3 regions of the Streptomyces sp. NPDC001507 genome follow, and region 3 is predicted to be linked to each of the others. Evidence: riboswitches for the same ligand, from Rfam matches in the RefSeq annotation. Region 3 holds a riboswitch; each other region holds the start of a gene.
The links. Region 3 has a riboswitch for thiamine pyrophosphate ahead of ACFY0K_RS39075 (thiamine ABC transporter substrate binding subunit). Riboswitches for the same ligand answer to the same signal wherever they lie in the genome.

Region 1 (5,840 bases), on a different contig from region 3:
CCGACGAGAGGGTCCTGAAGGGTCATATCCACCCAGCGAGTGTACGAGCACCGGCTGACACCCCCACAGGTGAGACCGCTTTCTCGGGGACTTGCAGCGCACCTGTGACGCTTTGCACCTGGCTGAAATATGCACCCACCACCCCCACCCGCCGCCCCCACCCGGCCCCAACCAGGCCTCCCACCGACGCCCCCGGGCCCCCGGCCCCGAGCAAGCCGCCCACCCACCCGCAGTCGCCGACGGCGGTCGGCCCCCGCGGGAGAGTCCCGCTTCTCAGCAGAGGGATTCGGGTGGTGCGTGGGTGGGAGAGGAGGCGGGAGTGGAAGGGGGCTCAGAACGCGGGGCGCTCGGGGTCCAGCACGGCCAGGCCCTCCGCAGGAGACGACGCCTCCGCGAGGTAGCGGCGGGGAATCCGCCCCGCCAGCCGGGCCAACCGCCCCGCCTCCACCCCGGCCCGCATGGCGTGAGCCATCCGCTCGGGATCCTGGGCCCGCGTCACCGCCGACGCCAGCATCACCCCGGCGCACCCCAGCTCCATCGCCAGCGCCACGTCCGACGCCGTACCGGCCCCCGCGTCCAGGATCACCGGCACGCGCGCGTGCTCGACGATCAGCTGGAAGTTGTGCGGGTTGCGGATCCCGAGCCCCGACCCGATCGGCGACCCGAGCGGCATCACCGCGGCGCACCCCACGTCCTCCAGCTTCCGGGCCAGCACCGGATCGTCGTTCGTGTACGGCAGCACCGTGAACCCGTCGTCCACCAGCGTCTCCGCCGCGTCAAGGAGCTCGACCGGGTCGGGGAGCAAGGTCCGCTCGTCGGCGATGACCTCCAGCTTGATCAGGTCGGTCCCCAGTGCCTCCCGCGCCAGCCGGGCGGTCAGCACCGCCTCGCCCGCGGTGTAGCACCCGGCCGTGTTGGGCAGCACCCGGATCCCGAGCCGGTCGAGCACCGACAGCACGGAGCCCCGTACCCCCGGGTCCACCCGCCGCATCGCGACCGTGGTCAGCTCGGTCCCGGACGCGGCGAGCGCCCGCTCCAGCACCTCCAGGCTGGGCGCACCCCCGGTACCCATGATCAGCCGGGAGGAGAACGTCGTACCCCCGAGGACGAAGGGATCGTCGGCCACGGTGCTCAGCCTCCCTGCACGGCGGTCAGGACTTCCACCCGGTCGCCGTCGGCGAGATCGGTCGTCGCCCACTGCCCGCGCGGTACGACGGTCTCGTTGACGGCCGCGGCCACCCCGGAGGGCGCGGCGGTGAGGGACCGTACGAGCGAGTCGAGAGCGGTGCCCGGGGCGATCTCCCGGCGCTCCCCGTTGACGGAGATGGTGACGGAGAGGTTCATGCGGTCTGCTCCACAAGGACGCGGGGGACGGGGTCGAATCGCCTCGGCGTGAACGGACGGGCCTCCGCCGGCAGCTCGCCGCCGGTCAGCAGCTCCGCCATGACGTCTCCGGTGACCGGCGTGAGCAGCACCCCGTTGCGGTAGTGCCCGGTGGCCAGCAGCAGCCCGTCGAGGCGGGTCGGCCCGAGCAGCGGCGCGTTGTCGGGGGAGCCGGGACGCAGTCCGGCCCGGGTCTCGGTCAGGGGCAGCTCGGTGATCCCGGGCACCAGCTCGTGCGCGTCGCGCAGCAGTTCGTACACGCCGCCCGCGGTGACCGTGGTGTCCCAGCCCAGCTCCTCGCTGGTGGCGCCGACGACCAGCTCGCCGTTCTCCCGGGGCACCAGGTAGACGTTCCCGCCGCGCACCACGGCCCGTACGGTCCGGCTGAGGAACGGCGCGTACCGCGCGGGCACCGTCAGCCGCAGCACCTGCCCCTTCACCGGCCGCACCGGCGGCAGCACGTCGTCGGGCACGCCCGCCAGCCGCCCGCTCAGGCTGCCGCCCGCGAGCACCACCTGCCCGGCGCCCAGGGCGTCACCCGCGCGGGTGCGGACACCGGCGGCGCGCTCCCGCACCACCTCCAGGCGCTCGGCCCAGTCGCGGTGGAACACCACCCCGGACCGCTCGCACGCGGCCACCAGCGCGGCCGCCAGCCGGCGCGGGTCGATCTGGTGGTCGCCGTCCACCCGCAGCCCGCCGCGCACGCCCGGCGCGAGCATCGGCTCCAGGCGCCGGCACTCCCGCCCGGACAGCCACTCGGACTCCAGGCCCGACTGCTGCTGGAGGGTGTGCAGCTCGCGCAGGTGGGCGCGGTCGTCGGCGTCCAGCGCGACCGCGAGCGTGCCGCAGCGCCGGTAGCCGAGATCGTGGCCGGTGAACTCGGTCAGCTCGGCGGCGAAGGCCGGATAGCGGCGCGCCGAGGCCAGGTTGAGCCCCAGCAGGGTCTGCTCGCCGTAGTGCAGCTCGGTGACCGCGGCCAGCATCCCCGCCGCTACCTGCGCGGCCCCGCCGCCGGGTTCGGGGTCGACCACGGCGACCGCGAGCCCGCGCCGGGCCGCCCGCCAGGCCGTGACCAGGCCGATGATTCCGCCCCCGATGACGAGGACGTCGGACGTACGTGAGGACATGGGCGTCCAGCCCCTCCCTTCGCCGGCATGACCCGGATCAGGTTCGTACGGTCGGAGGCCGCAAGCCTCCCTCTCAGCCCGGTGCGTCCGGGCTCCCGCGTGTGCTTCACCGCCACCCTAGCCCGCGGGGCTCCACCCCCGTAAGACGGCCCCGGCCCGCGCCCCGGCCCGCGCCCCGGCCCGCGCCCCGGCCCGCGCCGCGGGCCGTGCTGTGGAACAGGTCACTCGCCACGACTCCTGACTGACTCTTTGTCAGTTGTCTATCGTTCTTGTCTATGGTGATCACGTGAGCGAGCAGACGCAGCGACGGAGCACGTCACAGACGCGGCGCGTGGTCGTCGTGGGCGCGGGGATGGCCGGGGTGCAGACCGCGGTGGCCCTGCGCGAGCAGGGGTTCACCGGGACCGTCACGCTGATCGGCGCCGAGCCGCACCAGCCGTACGACCGGCCGCCGCTCTCCAAGGCCGTGCTGCTCGGCAAGTCGGAGGGCTCCGCCTTCGAGGTGGACTTCGAGACGCTCGGCATCGAGCTGGCGCTGGGCCGCGAGGCGCTGGGCGTGCGCACCGCCGACCACGAGCTGGACACCGAGGCGGGACCGGTGCCCTACGACGTCCTGGTCCTCGCCACCGGTGCCGAGCCGGTCACGCTGCCCGGCACCGAGGGCGTGCCCGGCGTCCATCTGCTGCGCACCCTGGACGACGCCGAGCGGCTGCGGCCCGTGCTCGCCCGGCAGCACGACATCGTGGTCGTCGGCGCGGGCTGGATCGGCGCCGAGTTCGCCACCGCGGCCCGCGAGGCCGGCTGCGCGGTCACCGTGGTCGAGGCCGCCGACCGCCCGCTCGCGGGAGCGCTCCCCGCCGAGGTCGCCGCGCCGATGACCGCCTGGTACGCCGACAGCGGCACCGATCTGCGCACGCACGCGCGCGTGGCGGGCGTCGAGCCCGGCGCGGTGGTGCTCGCCGACGGCTCCCGGCTGCCCGCGGGCGCCGTCGTGGTCGGTATCGGTGCCCGCCCCGCCACCGCCTGGCTGACCGGCTCGGGCATCGGGCTCGGCGCGCACCGCGAGGTGCTCGCCGACGACCGCCTGCGCACCACCGTCCCCGACGTCTACGCGGTCGGCGACTGCGCGTCCTTCCCGTCCGGCCGCTACGGCGAGCGCCTGCTGATCCACCACTGGGACAACGCCCTCCAGGGCCCGCGCACGGTCGCCGCCAACATCCTCGGCGAGACCGACGCCGTCTACGACCCGGTCCCGTACTTCTGGTCCGAACAGTTCGGCCGCTTCGTCCAGTACGCCGGCCACCACGCCACCGCCGACCGCCTGGTCTGGCGCGGCGACCCGTCCGGCCCGTCGTGGAGCGTCTGCTGGCTGCGCGAGGACCGCCTGGTCGCTCTGCTGGCGGTAGGCCGCCCACGCGACCTCGCGCAAGGACGGCGTCTGATCGAGGCAGGCCGCCACATGGACGCGGAGGCCCTGTCCGACCCGGGGAATCCGCTGAAGAACGCCACGACTGCCTGAAAGCGCCCTGCCGCAAACGCGCCCCGAAGGGGCGCGGGGAACTGCGCGACCAGCCCCCACCGCGCCGCACCCGAGCTGCCACCCATCGCGGCCGAACCGACGAAGCGCCTACCCTAGATCCCGTGACCGAGATTGACACGAAGATCGATGCTCTCGTCCCCGCCTGGCTCACCCTCCCCGACATCGCAGAGATGATGGACGTCGAGGTGACGCGCGTGCGGCAGCTGGTCAAGGAGGGCCAGCTCATCGCCGTCCGCCGCGGTGAGAACAGGGCACTGCACGTCCCCGCCGCCTTCATCGACGGGGACAAGGTCGTCAAGGGCCTGACCGGGACCCTGACGCTCCTGCGGGACGACGGCTTCACGGACGAAGAGATGCTGGAGTGGCTCTTCACTCCCGACGCGACCCTGCCCGGCACCCCCGCGCAGGCGCTCAGCGAGAATCGCGGCACGGAGGTGAAGCGCCGCGCCCAGGCGCTCGCCGTCTGAGGCAGCCAGTACCGACACAACGGGGGACCACCGATGACCGACACCGCCCGCGCCCAGCTGGCCGACGCCCGGCTCTACCTGTGCACGGACGCGCGCAAGGAGCAGGGCGACCTGGCCCCGTTCCTGGACGCGGTCCTGGCGGGCGGTGTCGACATCGTGCAGTTGCGCGACAAGGGCATGGAGGCCGCCGAGGAGCTGGAGCACCTCGCCGTGTTCGCCGACGCCTGCGCCCGGCACGGCAAGCTGCTCGCGGTCAACGACCGCGCGGACGTGGCCCACGCGGCCGGCGCCGACGTGCTCCACCTCGGCCAGGGCGACCTGCCGGTCCCGGCCGCCCGCGCGATCCTGGGCCGGGACGTCCTGATCGGCCGCTCCACGCACGCCGAGTCCGAGGCCGCCGCGGCCGCCGTGCAGGACGGCGTGGACTACTTCTGTACCGGCCCCTGCTGGCCCACCCCCACCAAGCCAGGCCGCCCTGCCCCCGGCCTCGACCTGGTGCGCCACACCGCAGCCCTCGGCACCGACCGCCCCTGGTTCGCCATCGGCGGGATCGATCTCGGCAACCTCGACCAGGTGCTGGACGCGGGTGCCCGCCGGGTGGTCGTGGTCCGCGCGCTCACCGCGGCCGACGACCCGGGCGCGGCGGCGGCCGAGTTCGCGAAGCGGCTGCGGTCGCTGTAGCCACAGTGGCCGTGCGGCGCAGCGGCAGTGCGGCGGAGCGGCAGTGGGAGCGGCAGGGCCCGGCTGTCCGGAAACTTGTCCAGTATCCGGACGCGAGCTCCACAAGAGGCCGATAATTCGGGCAAATGTCCCGAGTGCGGTTGGGTGACCGGCCGCCCCTGACTAACCTGCGGGTATGGCCCTCGGAACCGCATCCACCAGGACTGACCACGCACGCACCGTGCGCGACATGCTCGCCGGCGGCAAGACCACGTACTCGTTCGAGTTCTCGGCGCCGAAGACCCCCAAGGGTGAGCGGAACCTGTGGAGCGCGCTCCGGCGTGTCGAGGCGGTCGCCCCCGACTTCGTCTCCGTGACCTACGGCGCCGGCGGTTCCACCCGCGCGGGCACCGTCCGGGAGACCCAGCAGATCGTCGCGGACACCACGCTCACCCCGGTCGCCCACCTCACCGCGGTCGACCACTCGCTGGCCGAGCTGCGCAACATCATCGGCCAGTACGCGGACGCCGGGATCCGCAACATGCTCGCCGTGCGCGGCGACCCGCCCGGCGACCCGATGGGGGAGTGGGTGGCGCACCCGCAGGGCCTGACCTACGCGGCCGAACTCGTCCGTCTCATCAAGGAGTCCGGCGACTTCTGCGT
Region 2 (5,840 bases), on a different contig from region 3:
GTTCCCTCGGGCGGGGGAAGTTTCCCGTAGGGGCCGACCGGGAGCGGCGGCGGACGGTTAGAGTCGCTGACCCCCTCGCGCTCCGGGAGTGACCCTTGGCCACGCTTGACGCCACCTCCGCACCCACGGAACACCCTCCGCCTCCGACCCAACGGAGTTCGGGCACACCCCCCGTGCAGCGGCCGGCCTCTCCGGCCGACTCCGCGCAGCCGCATTCGGCCACCCTCATCGGCTCCGTGCAGCGTGCGATGCGCCTGCTGGAGTGCGTCGCCGGACACGAACACGGCGCACCCGCCAAACAACTCGCCCGCGAGACCGGGCTGGCCCTGCCCACCGCCTACCACCTGCTGCGCACCCTGGTCCACGAGGGCTATCTGCGCCGCGACAAGGGGCTGTTCTTCCTCGGTGACGCGGCGGAGCGGCTGAGCAGCAGCGGAGCGCAGCAGAAACGTCGCAGCGCCGTCGTCGACACCCTCGCCCACTGGCGGGACTCGATCGGTGTCCCGGTGTACTACGCCATGTACCGGGACGGCGAGATCGAGGTCATGACCGTCTCCGACTCCCCGGCCATCCCGGCGGTCGAGGAGTGGGCCGACTTCCGCGAGACCGGGCACGCGCACGCCGTCGGCCAGTGCCTCCTCTCCCAGTTGGATCAGGACGTCCGGCGCGACCATCTCCGCCGCTATCCCGTGCGTCACCTCACCCCGTACACGGTCCGTGACGAACAGACGCTGCTGCGCCGGCTGGAGCGTGTGCGGCGGATGGAGCCGGTGGTGGAGCGCCAGGAGTACACGCTGGGGACGGTGTGCGCGGCGATCCCCCTCACCGTCGGCACCACGGCCGCCACGATCGCCATCTCGCTCCCACTCCACCAGGCCGACCGGCTGCTGCCCGCCGTCCGGCAGTTGCAGGCCGAAGTGGGCCGGCACATGGGGTCCCTGGCGATCGCTATCAGTATCTGAAAACTCACTCCTTGTGATCTCCCGTGTACTTTCAGCAAGATTTGACCACCATCAAGGGATACATCCCGGCCAGTCGGTGCCATATGACGGGGTAGGCAATGCGCGAGTCCGTACAAGCAGAAGTCATGATGAGCTTTCTCGTCTCGGAGGAGCTCTCCTTCCGCATCCCCGTGGAGTTGCGCTACGAGACCTGTGATCCCTATGCCGTCCGGCTCACTTTCCACCTGCCCGGGGATGCTCCGGTGACCTGGGCCTTCGGCCGGGAGCTGCTGATCGACGGGGTGGGGCGGCCGTGCGGGGAGGGCGATGTGCACATCGCGCCCGCCGATTCCGAGGTGCTGGGCGAGGTGCTGATCCGGCTTCAGGTCGGCGGCGACCAGGCGGTGTTCCGGTCCTCCGCGCCCCCGCTGGTGGCCTTCCTGGACCGCACGGACAAGCTGGTGCCGCTCGGACAGGAGGGTTCGCTCGCCGACTTCGACGCCCATCTCGACGAGGCTCTGGACCGCATCCTGGCCGAGGAACCGAGCACTGGCTGAAGCGTTACGGCACGGAGCCGCGCGCCGCTCGTCCGAGCCGCGTGAGGACGCGCAGGAACGCTTCTGCGTGCCCCTGGGCGCCGATGGCGGCCCTTGCCGGAACGCTTCCCCCACCGCGTCGGCGCACGGCTCGCGCCCCCACCTCGTGGACGGCCTTCTCCCGGGCCGTCCACCGCGGCTCACCGCTTCCGGCGCCGCCCCCGCCCACCGCGTGCCGTGGTCGGCCCGGCTGGTGCGGCCTCCGCGGACAAGGCCGTCTCGGCGCCCGGCCGGTCGGCCGACACCACCAGGGCCGCGAGCAGCGTGGTGACCGGCACCGAGGCGACCAGGCCGATCGAGCCGACCAGGGTGCGCACGATTTCCTCGGCGACCAGTTCGCTGTTGGCGACCGTGACCACACTGCTCTGCGCGATGGAGAAGAGCAGCAGCAGGGGCAGTGCGGCGCCCGCGTAGGCGAGGACGAGGGTGTTGACGACGGAGGCGATGTGGTCGCGGCCGATGCGGATGCCCGCCCGGTACAGCCCGCGCCAGCCCATCGTCGGGTTGGCCTCGTGCAGCTCCCAGACGGCCGAGGTCTGGGTCACCGTCACGTCGTCCAGGACACCCAGCGACCCGATGATGACACCGGCCAGCAGCAGGCCGCTCATGTCGATCGAGGGGTACAGGCCATGGATCAGGCCGGTGTTGTCGTCGGTGTTGCCGGTGAGGGCGGCCCAGTCGATGAACTCCGAGCCGAGCAGTCCGATCAGGCACAGCGAGACCAGCGTGCCGAGCACCGCCACCGAGGTCCGCGCCGACAGCCCGTGGCAGATGTACAGGGCGATCAGCATGATGGCGCTCGACCCCACCACCGCCATCAGCAGTGGATTCGAGCCCTGCAGGATCCCCGGCAGGATGAACATGGTCAGCACCAGGAAGCTGACGGCCAGCGCGACCAGCGCCATCACACCGCGCAGCCGGCCCACCACCACGACGGCGAGCGCGAAGATCCCGGCCAGCAGCGCCATCGGGAACTTCCGGTTCACGTCGGTGACCGAGTACTGCAGGTCCTTGGGTGCGGACGGCTCGTATGCGGCCACGACCTGCTCGCCCTCGTGCAACTGCCGTGACTGGTCGGGCTGCACGATCTCGGTGAAGGTACGGCCCTTGTCCTTGCCGGTGTCGACCCGGACCGTGGCCTTCTTGCAGGTGCCGCCCTCCTCCTTCGAGGAGGTGCCGTCGGAGGTCGAGGTGTCGCCGATCGATCCGCCTCCGGAGGCGTTGACCGACTTGCAGCTGACCGAGACGACCTTGGTGACCGTCGCCGCCTGCGTCTGGCGGTCGAAGCCGACACCCGTGCGTTCGTGCGGCGGGGCGCCGCCGGGCCACAGCACCACCAGGCCGACCACGACCGCGGCGGTGAAGGGGATGAGGATCGCCGCGATGACCTTCCGCAGGTGCTTGGAGACGGGGGCGGCGGGGCCGTGGCTGTGGCTGTGCCCGTGCGAGTAGCCGTGACCACCGCCTGGCCCGGAGCGGCCCTGGTCGGGGCGGGGAGCGGGCGAACGGCCGTGAGCCTGGCCGTGGGACGAGTGATGCTGGGTCTCACCGTGGCCGTGGGCATGGCCGTTGTCGTGATGGTGGGCATGGCTGAAGGCCTGCCCGGGGTCGTACGGCTCGCCCTGCCCGTGGATGTGTCCGTCACTGGCACCACGGCCCCCGTGGCCGGGGCCGCCATCCTGCGGGGCGCCGTTGCCGCGCCGCGGGTCGGGGGGCGGATAGGGGTGCTGCTGTGTCGAGGTCACCGCCCGATCATCGCAAGAACGGTAGGGGCCCTCTGTTCACCGCGCCCGAATTGACGCTAGCGTGGAGGCACCTTTGCACACGCGGGAGCTCGGAGCACCGGGCTGAGAGGGCGCTGACCTCCGTATTCGCGATGTTTCACGTGGAACGAGTGATGTTTCACATGAAACGCCGCCCGACGGAAGCCGCTGCGTCGACCGCCGAACCTGTTACCGGGTAATGCCGGCGTAGGGAGTAGGTCTCATGACCAACAAGGATGTACGCACGCCTGCCTTCAGCCAGGACGAACAGCCCATTGCGGGCGAATCGTCCCCGGAGGCCGGGAAGTCCATCGGCTGGCACAAGGGGTATGTCGAGGGCTCCCGCCCCGACCTGCGGGTGCCGGTCCGTCAGGTGCATCTCACCAACGGGCAGTCGGTCACGCTCTACGACACCTCGGGTCCGTACACCGATCCGCTCGTCGAGACCGACGTCCGCAGGGGCCTGCCGCCGCTGCGGGAGAAGTGGATCGTCGCCCGCGGCGACACCGAGGAGTACGCGGGCCGGCCCGTCCGTCCCGAGGACGACGGAATAAAGCACACCTCGCCGCGCGGGGGCCTGCGGAACCTGGACGCGGTCTTCCCGGGCCGTCCGCGCCAGCCGCGCCGCAGCCGGGGAGGCGAGGCGGTGACGCAGCTCGCGTACGCCCGCCGGGGCGAGATCACTCCGGAGATGGAGTACGTGGCCATCCGCGAGAACGTCGCTCCCGAGGTGGTCCGCGAGGAGATCGCGGCGGGCAGGGCCGTGCTGCCCGCCAACGTCAACCACCCGGAGATCGAGCCGATGATCATCGGCAAGCGGTTCCTGGTGAAGGTCAACGCCAACATCGGCAACTCCGCGGTCACCTCCTCCATCGAGGAGGAGGTCGAGAAGATGACCTGGGCGACCCGCTGGGGCGCGGACACGGTCATGGACCTCTCCACCGGCCGCAACATCCACACCACTCGCGAGTGGGTGTTGCGCAACTCCCCCGTCCCCATCGGCACGGTGCCGCTCTACCAGGCACTGGAGAAGGTCGACGGCAGGGCCGAGGAGCTGACCTGGGAGATCTACAAGGACACGGTCGTCGAACAGGCCGAGCAGGGCGTGGACTACATGACAGTCCACGCGGGCGTGCGCCTGCCGTACGTGCCGCTCACCGCGAACCGCAAGACCGGCATCGTCTCGCGCGGCGGCTCGATCATGGCGGCCTGGTGCCTCGCGCACCACAAGGAGTCGTTCCTGTACGAGAACTTCGAGGAGCTCTGTGAGATCCTCGCCGCCTACGACGTCACGTACTCCCTGGGTGACGGGCTGCGCCCGGGTTCCATCGCGGACGCCAACGACGAGGCCCAGTTCGCGGAGTTGCGCACGCTCGGGGAACTCAACCGGATCGCCAGGCGTTTCCATGTTCAGACCATGATCGAGGGTCCGGGCCATGTCCCGATGCACAAGATCAAGGAGAACATCGACCTTCAGCAGGAGATCTGCGATGAAGCTCCGTTCTATACGCTCGGCCCGCTGACCACGGACGTCGCGCCGGCGTACGACCACATCACCTCCGGCATCGGTGCCGCGATGATCGCCTGGTGGGGCACGGCGATGCTCTGCTACGTCACGCCCAAGGAGCACCTGGGGCTGCCCAACCGGGACGACGTCAAGACCGGCGTCATCACCTACAAGATCGCAGCCCACGCGGCCGACCTGGCCAAGGGCCACCCGGGCGCGCAGGAGTGGGACGACGCGTTGTCCGACGCTCGTTTCGAGTTCCGGTGGGAGGACCAGTTCAACCTCGCCTTGGACCCGGACACGGCCCGCGAGTTCCACGACGAGACACTTCCTGCGGAGCCTGCGAAGACCGCCCACTTCTGCTCCATGTGCGGGCCGAAGTTCTGCTCGATGAAGATCTCGCAGGACATCCGGCGTGAACACGGCGGTAGTCAGGCCGAGGTCGAGGCGGGTATGGCGCAGAAATCCAAGGAGTTCGCGGCTGCGGGGAACCGGGTGTATCTGCCGATCGCGGAGTGACGGCAGGGCCTGTGCGCGTGCGGAGGTTCGGGAAGCAGGTGCGCCCGGGCCGGGTGTCCGGCCTGCGCCCCCTGGCCGGGGGCGCAAGCCGGGTTATTCCGGCTGGTGTTCCGGGCCTCCGAAGTCCGGGCTGGTGTAGTCCGGACTGGTGAAGCTCGGGCGGGGGGCGGGTGCGGCGCCGTCATCGGTGCTGAAGCCGGGGCGGTCGTACCCGAGACGCGGCATCCGGCCCGCCGGGCCCGACGGGGCGGTGCGGCGCAGTCCCGCCGTGCCGGAGTCGGCGGTCAGTGCTTCCCGCAGGAAGGGCAGGATGCCCCGCTCCAGCACGGCGTCCCGCCAGGCCTCCCGGGCCTTGGCCACCTCCCCGCCGGGTTCGCCATAGGCTCCGGCCTCCAGCGAGGGGCTGTTGCGCAGTGCGGTGAGCAGCAGTCCCGCCCCGGCCATGATGATGGCGGCCGCGGTCAGGACGCCGAACACCCAGCCCGCGGTGAGCATGGTCTGGGCGAACGCCGGG
Region 3 (5,840 bases):
CTGTGGGCCGTCCGAGGACGATCGGCGGCGACCGGTGACGACCAGTAACGACAGTCGTCCAGAGCGACAGCCGCAGGCCACCTCAGTTGATCTGCGACACTGGTACAGCCATGCCTAATCCCGGAGAACTCACTTTCGTAGCGCCACGCGGTGCCAAGAAGCCGCCGCGGCATCTCGCCGATCTCTCGCCCGCCGAGCGCAAGGACGCGGTGGCCGAGGTGGGGGAGAAGCCGTTCCGTGCCAAGCAGCTGTCGCAGCACTACTTCGCGCGGTACGCGCACGACCCCGAGCAGTGGACCGACATCCCGGCCGGTTCGCGGGACAAGCTGCGGGAGGCGCTGTTCCCCGAGCTGATGACGGTCGTACGGCATCTGTCGACCGACGAGGGGACCACGCGCAAGACGCTGTGGCGGCTGTTCGACGGCACGCTCGTCGAGTCGGTGCTGATGCGGTACCCGGACCGGGTGACCATGTGCATCAGCTCGCAGGCGGGCTGCGGGATGAACTGCCCGTTCTGCGCGACCGGGCAGGCGGGTCTGGACCGGAACCTGTCGACCGCCGAGATCGTCCACCAGATCGTGGACGGGATGCGGGCGCTCCGGGACGGGGAGGTTCCCGGGGGACCGGCGCGGCTGTCCAACATCGTCTTCATGGGGATGGGGGAGCCGCTCGCGAACTACAAGCGGGTGGTCGGAGCGATCCGGGCGCTCACCGACCCCGCCCCGGACGGGCTCGGCCTCTCGCAGCGCGGGATCACCGTCTCGACCGTCGGACTGGTCCCTGCCATCCACCGGTTCGCCGACGAGGGCTTCAAGTGCCGGCTGGCGATCTCGCTGCACGCCCCCGACGACGAACTGCGCGACACCCTCGTCCCCGTGAACACGCGGTGGAAGGTGCGCGAGGTCCTCGACGCCGGGTTCGAGTACGTCGAGAAGAGCGGGCGGCGGCTCAGCATCGAGTACGCCCTCATCCGGGACATCAACGACCAGGCGTGGCGGGGGGACCGGCTGGGCCGCCTGCTCAAGGGCAAGCCCGTGCACGTCAACCTCATCCCGCTGAACCCGACGCCGGGTTCGAAGTGGACCGCGTCGCGGCCGGAGGACGAGAAGGCGTTCGTCGAGGCGATCGAGGCGCACGGTGTGCCGGTGACGGTCCGGGACACCCGTGGGCAGGAGATCGACGGAGCCTGTGGTCAGCTCGCGGCCACCGAGCGGTAATCTGAGGGCCGCAGGTACATCTTCATATTCCGACAGGGGAGCGCCACAGCGCTGAGAGTGCGGCAACCGGGCCGCAGACCCTCTGAACCTCGCCCAGGTCATTCTGGGTAGGAAGTTCGGTCATCACTCAAGCTGTTGCGCCCTGCCCGCACACCGCGGGCAGGGCCGCGTCTCTTCCTGGTCAACCCCAGGAGGAAAACACCAGTGCACACAAGGACCTTCTTGGCCGCGGCCGTCGGGCTCGGCCTCGTCACGCTGTCCGCGTGTTCGTCGTCGTCGGGTTCCGAGGCCGACTCCAAGACCGTCACCCTGGTCAGCCACGACTCGTGGGCCGTCTCCAAGAACGTGCTCCAGGACTTCGAGAAGCAGTCCGGCTACAAGGTCAGGGTCCTCAAGGACGGCGACGCCGGGCAGGCCGTCAACAAGGCGATCCTGACCAAGGACAACCCGCAGGGCGACGTCTTCTTCGGCGTCGACAACACCCTCCTCTCCCGGGCCCTCGACAACGGCCTCTTCCAGCCGTACGAGGCGAAGGGACTCGGCACGGTCGGCACGGCCTACCAGCTCGACGCGGCCAAGCACCGGGTCACGCCCATCGACTACGGCGACATCTGCGTCAACTACGACAAGGCGTACTTCAGCAAGCACAAGCTGACCCCGCCGACGTCGTACGCCGACCTCGTCAAGCCGCAGTACAAGAACCTCCTCGTCACCGAGAACGCGTCCACGTCGTCGCCGGGGCTCGGCTTCCTGCTCGGCTCGGCCGCGCAGTACGGGGACAGCGGCTGGCAGGGCTACTGGAAGAAGCTCCAGGCCAACGGCGTCAAGGTCGTCGACGGCTGGGAGCAGGCCTACAACGAGGAGTTCTCCGGCTCGGCCGGCGGCAAGAAGGCCGGCGGTGACCGGCCGCTCGTCGTGTCGTACGCCTCCTCGCCGCCCGCCGAGGTCATCTACGCGGACCCGAAGCCGAGCACCGCGCCCACCGGGGTCGCGACCGGCACCTGCTTCCGGCAGATCGAGTTCGCGGGGCTGCTGAGCAACGCGGGGAACACCAAGGGCGGCAAGGCGCTCATCGACTTCCTGGTCTCCAAGGAGTTCCAGGAGGACATGCCGCTGAACATGTTCGTGTACCCGGTGGTGAAGGGCGCGAGCGTGCCTGCCGAGTTCACGAAGTACGGGCCCGCCGCCCAGGACCCCGAGACCATGGCGCCCGACAAGATCGCCGCCAACCGTGACCAGTGGGTCAAGACGTGGACGTCACTCGTACTGAAGTAGCCCCGCACAAGGGCCGTTCGGGGAGCGCGGCGCGGCTCGGGCTGATGTCCGTGCCGGTCGCGTTCTTCGCCGTCTTCTTCGCCTGGCCGGTCGCGGCGATCGTCACGCGCGGGCTGAGGGTCGACGGCGTGTGGCGGTTCGGGCGGATCGCCGACGTCGTCGGCCAGTCCGACATCCGGCACGTGCTCTGGTTCACCACCTGGCAGGCGCTCGCCTCCACCGCGCTCACCCTGCTGGCCGCGCTGCCCGCCGCCTACGTCTTCGCCCGCCTCGACTTCCCGGGCAAGCAGGTGCTGCGGGCCGTGGTGACGGTCCCCTTCGTGCTGCCGACGGTGGTGGTGGGGACCGCCTTCCTCGCACTGGTCGGGCGGGGCGGCCTGCTGGACGAGCTGTGGGGCGTACGGCTCGACACCACCGTCTGGGCCATCCTGCTGGCGCACGTCTTCTTCAACTACGCGGTCGTCGTACGGACCGTGGGCGGGCTGTGGGCCCAGCTGGACCCGCGGCAGGAGGAGGCCGCCCGGATGCTCGGCGTCTCCCCCCTGGCCGCCTGGCGGAAGGTCACCCTGCCCGCACTCGCCCCCGCGGTGGCCGCCGCCGCGCTGATGGTCTTCCTGTTCACCTTCACCTCCTTCGGCGTGGTGCAGATCCTCGGCGGGCCGACGTTCTCCACCCTCGAAGTGGAGATCTACCGGCAGACCTCCGAGATCTTCGACCTCTCCACGGCCGCCGTCCTCACCCTCGTGCAGTTCGCCGCGGTCGGCGCGATCCTCGCCGTGCACGCGTGGACGGTACGGCGGCGGGAGAGCGCGCTCAGGCTGGTGGACCCGGCGGTGACGGCACGCCGGCCGCGCGGGGCCGGGCAGTGGGCGCTGCTCGGCGGGGTGCTCGCCACCGTCGCCGTGCTCCTCGTGCTGCCGCTGGCCGTGCTGGTCCGGCGGTCGCTGGACGGCGGGTTCGGGTACTACCGGGCGCTGGGCGACGCCGACGGCGGGACCTTCCTGGTCGCGCCGATCGAGTCGGTCGTCAACTCGCTGCAGTACGCGGTCGCCGCCACCGCCGTCGCCGTGGTGATCGGCGGGCTCGCGGCCGCCGCGCTGGCCCGGCGGGACGCGGGGCGCCTGGTACGAGGGTTCGACGCCCTGCTGATGCTGCCGCTCGGGGTGTCCGCGGTGACCGTCGGCTTCGGGTTCCTGATCGCGCTCGACAAGCCGCCGCTGGACCTGCGCCAGTCCTGGATCCTCGTCCCGCTCGCGCAGGCGCTGGTCGGCGTGCCCTTCGTCGTGCGGACCATGCTGCCCGTGCTGCGGGCCGTGGACGAGCGGCTGCGGGAGGCGGCGGCCGTGCTGGGGGCCTCGCCCTGGCGGGTGTGGCGGGAGGTCGATCTGCCCCTGGTGCGGCGGGCGCTGCTGATCGCGGCGGGCTTCGCGTTCGCGGTGTCGCTGGGGGAGTTCGGGGCGACGGTGTTCATCGCGCGGCCGGACAACCCGACCCTGCCGGTCGCCGTGGCCCGGCTGCTGTCCCGCCCCGGTGATCTCAACTACGGCCAGGCAATGGCCCTTTCCACGATTCTGATGGTGGTGTGCGCGGTGGCCCTGCTGGTCCTTGAGCGGCTGCGCACCGACCGGACGGGGGAGTTCTGATGCCGCTTCTCGAACTGGACGAGGCCACCGTGCGGTTCGGCGGGCGGGCCGTGCTCGACGCCGTCGGCCTGGAGGTGGCCGAGCACGAGGTGGTGTGCGTGCTCGGGCCGAGCGGGAGCGGCAAGTCGACGCTGCTGCGGGCGGTGGCGGGGCTGCAACCGCTCGGCTCTGGGCGGGTGTTGCTCGACGGTCACGACCAGGCGCGGGTGCCGGCCCACCGGCGGGGCGTCGGCCTGATGTTCCAGGACCACCAGCTGTTCCCGCAGCGGGACGTCGGCGGGAACGTGGCCTTCGGGCTCCGGATGCGGGGCGTTGGGAGAGCGGAACAGGCCGAACGGGTCGGTGAGTTGCTGGAGCTGGTGGGGCTTCCGGGAGCGGCCGGGCGGGCCGTCGCCGGGCTCTCCGGCGGCGAGCAGCAGCGGGTTGCGCTCGCGCGGGCGCTGGCGCCGCAGCCTCGGCTGCTGATGCTCGACGAACCGCTGGGGCAGCTCGACCGCTCGCTGCGGGAGCGGCTGGTGGTCGAACTCCGGGAGCTGTTCGGGCGGTTGGGCACCACCGTGCTGGCGGTGACGCACGACCAGGGGGAGGCGTTCGCGCTGGCCGACCGGGTGGTGGTGATGCGGGACGGGCGGATCGCCCAGTCCGGCACGCCCCTCGACGTCTGGCAGCGGCCCGCGGACGAGTTCGTGGCCCGCTTCCTCGGCTTCGGCAACGTGGTCCCGGCGACCGTCGAGGGAACCGTCGCGGTGACGCCGTGGGGGAAGGTCCCGGTGCCCGAGGGTTCGGCGCAGGGCCCGCGGACGCTGCTGGTGCGGCCGGCGGGGGTGCGGCTCGTCGCCGCCGACGCGGGGCTGCCCTGCACGGTGACCGCCCGCACCTTCCAGGGCACCCACGTCACCGTCCACCTCCAGCCCGGGGACGGGCCGCGCCTGGAGGCGGCCTGTGCGCTGCGGGAGGCGCCGGAGGCCGGGGACGCGGTGGGCGTCGCGTTCGAGGCGGCGGAGACCGTCGTACTGCACTGACCTCGTGCGCGGGTACGGCCGAGGCCCGCCCCCGGGGATACGGGACGGGCCTCGACGGTGTACGGGTGTGGTGAGCGGCGCGTCAGCTGCCGCTGTGCGCCCCACGACGGCGCATGCCGAACCAGACGGCTCCACCGCCGACCACCACGAGCGCGGCGGCGATACCGGCGATCAGGCCGGTGTTGGAGTTGGCACCGGTCTCGGCGAGGTTCGACTCACCGACGGCCGGGGACGGGGCGTTGTCCGACGTGGTCGCCGGGGCCGTGCTGCTGCTCTCGGTGGCCGACGGGGTCGGGGAGTCCGACTCGGCCGGAGTGGTCTCGGACGCCGAGGGCGACGGGGTGGCCGAGTCCGACGGGGAGGGGCTGGCGCTCTCGTCCGACTTGCACGCGGTCGACGGGGTCGTCAGGTTGGGCGTGATGTCCGTGTCGATGTGGATGTTGCCACTGTCGACCTTGACGCGGACGCGGTACGTCGCGTTGGGCGCCCAGTCCTCGGAGAAGGTGACCTTCTTGCCGGCCTTGGAGCCCTTGACGGTCTGCGCGTCGCCGACCTGCTTCGCGTCGGCACCGTTGCTCTCGAGGAAGACGGTGATGGTGGCCGGGGTACCCGAGGCGTCCTGGTCGGTGACCGTGATGACGCCGTTGGAGCCGTCGCAGGTGGCTTCGGCGGAGAACTCGGAG

Region 1: it holds a riboswitch for thiamine pyrophosphate, as region 3 does, so the genes downstream of both, thiO (glycine oxidase ThiO) here and ACFY0K_RS39075 (thiamine ABC transporter substrate binding subunit) in region 3, are expected to answer to the same signal.
Region 2: it holds a riboswitch for thiamine pyrophosphate, as region 3 does, so the genes downstream of both, thiC (phosphomethylpyrimidine synthase ThiC) here and ACFY0K_RS39075 (thiamine ABC transporter substrate binding subunit) in region 3, are expected to answer to the same signal.

The regions. Positions count from the first base shown of each region.
Region 1 covers NZ_JBIAVV010000002.1:522,139-527,978, forward strand. Annotated here, with positions in the region: gene pknB (Stk1 family PASTA domain-containing Ser/Thr kinase) at 1-32, opposite strand, end outside; gene ACFY0K_RS08515 (thiazole synthase) at 332-1,126, opposite strand; gene thiS (sulfur carrier protein ThiS) at 1,132-1,344, opposite strand; gene thiO (glycine oxidase ThiO) at 1,341-2,510, opposite strand; TPP riboswitch at 2,508-2,619, opposite strand; gene ACFY0K_RS08530 (NAD(P)/FAD-dependent oxidoreductase) at 2,797-4,029, shown strand; gene ACFY0K_RS08535 (Rv2175c family DNA-binding protein) at 4,152-4,517, shown strand; gene thiE (thiamine phosphate synthase) at 4,551-5,198, shown strand; gene metF (methylenetetrahydrofolate reductase [NAD(P)H]) at 5,374-5,840, shown strand, end outside.
Region 2 covers NZ_JBIAVV010000010.1:270,133-275,972, forward strand. Annotated here, with positions in the region: gene ACFY0K_RS31050 (IclR family transcriptional regulator) at 96-962, shown strand; gene ACFY0K_RS31055 (SsgA family sporulation/cell division regulator) at 1,061-1,498, shown strand; gene ACFY0K_RS31060 (YibE/F family protein) at 1,678-3,282, opposite strand; TPP riboswitch at 3,354-3,531, shown strand; gene thiC (phosphomethylpyrimidine synthase ThiC) at 3,524-5,326, shown strand; gene ACFY0K_RS31070 (hypothetical protein) at 5,420-5,840, opposite strand, start outside.
Region 3 covers NZ_JBIAVV010000014.1:245,675-251,514, forward strand. Annotated here, with positions in the region: gene rlmN (23S rRNA (adenine(2503)-C(2))-methyltransferase RlmN) at 111-1,217, shown strand; TPP riboswitch at 1,242-1,349, shown strand; gene ACFY0K_RS39075 (thiamine ABC transporter substrate binding subunit) at 1,422-2,492, shown strand; gene ACFY0K_RS39080 (ABC transporter permease) at 2,537-4,135, shown strand; gene ACFY0K_RS39085 (ABC transporter ATP-binding protein) at 4,135-5,157, shown strand; gene ACFY0K_RS39090 (LAETG motif-containing sortase-dependent surface protein) at 5,240-5,840, opposite strand, start outside.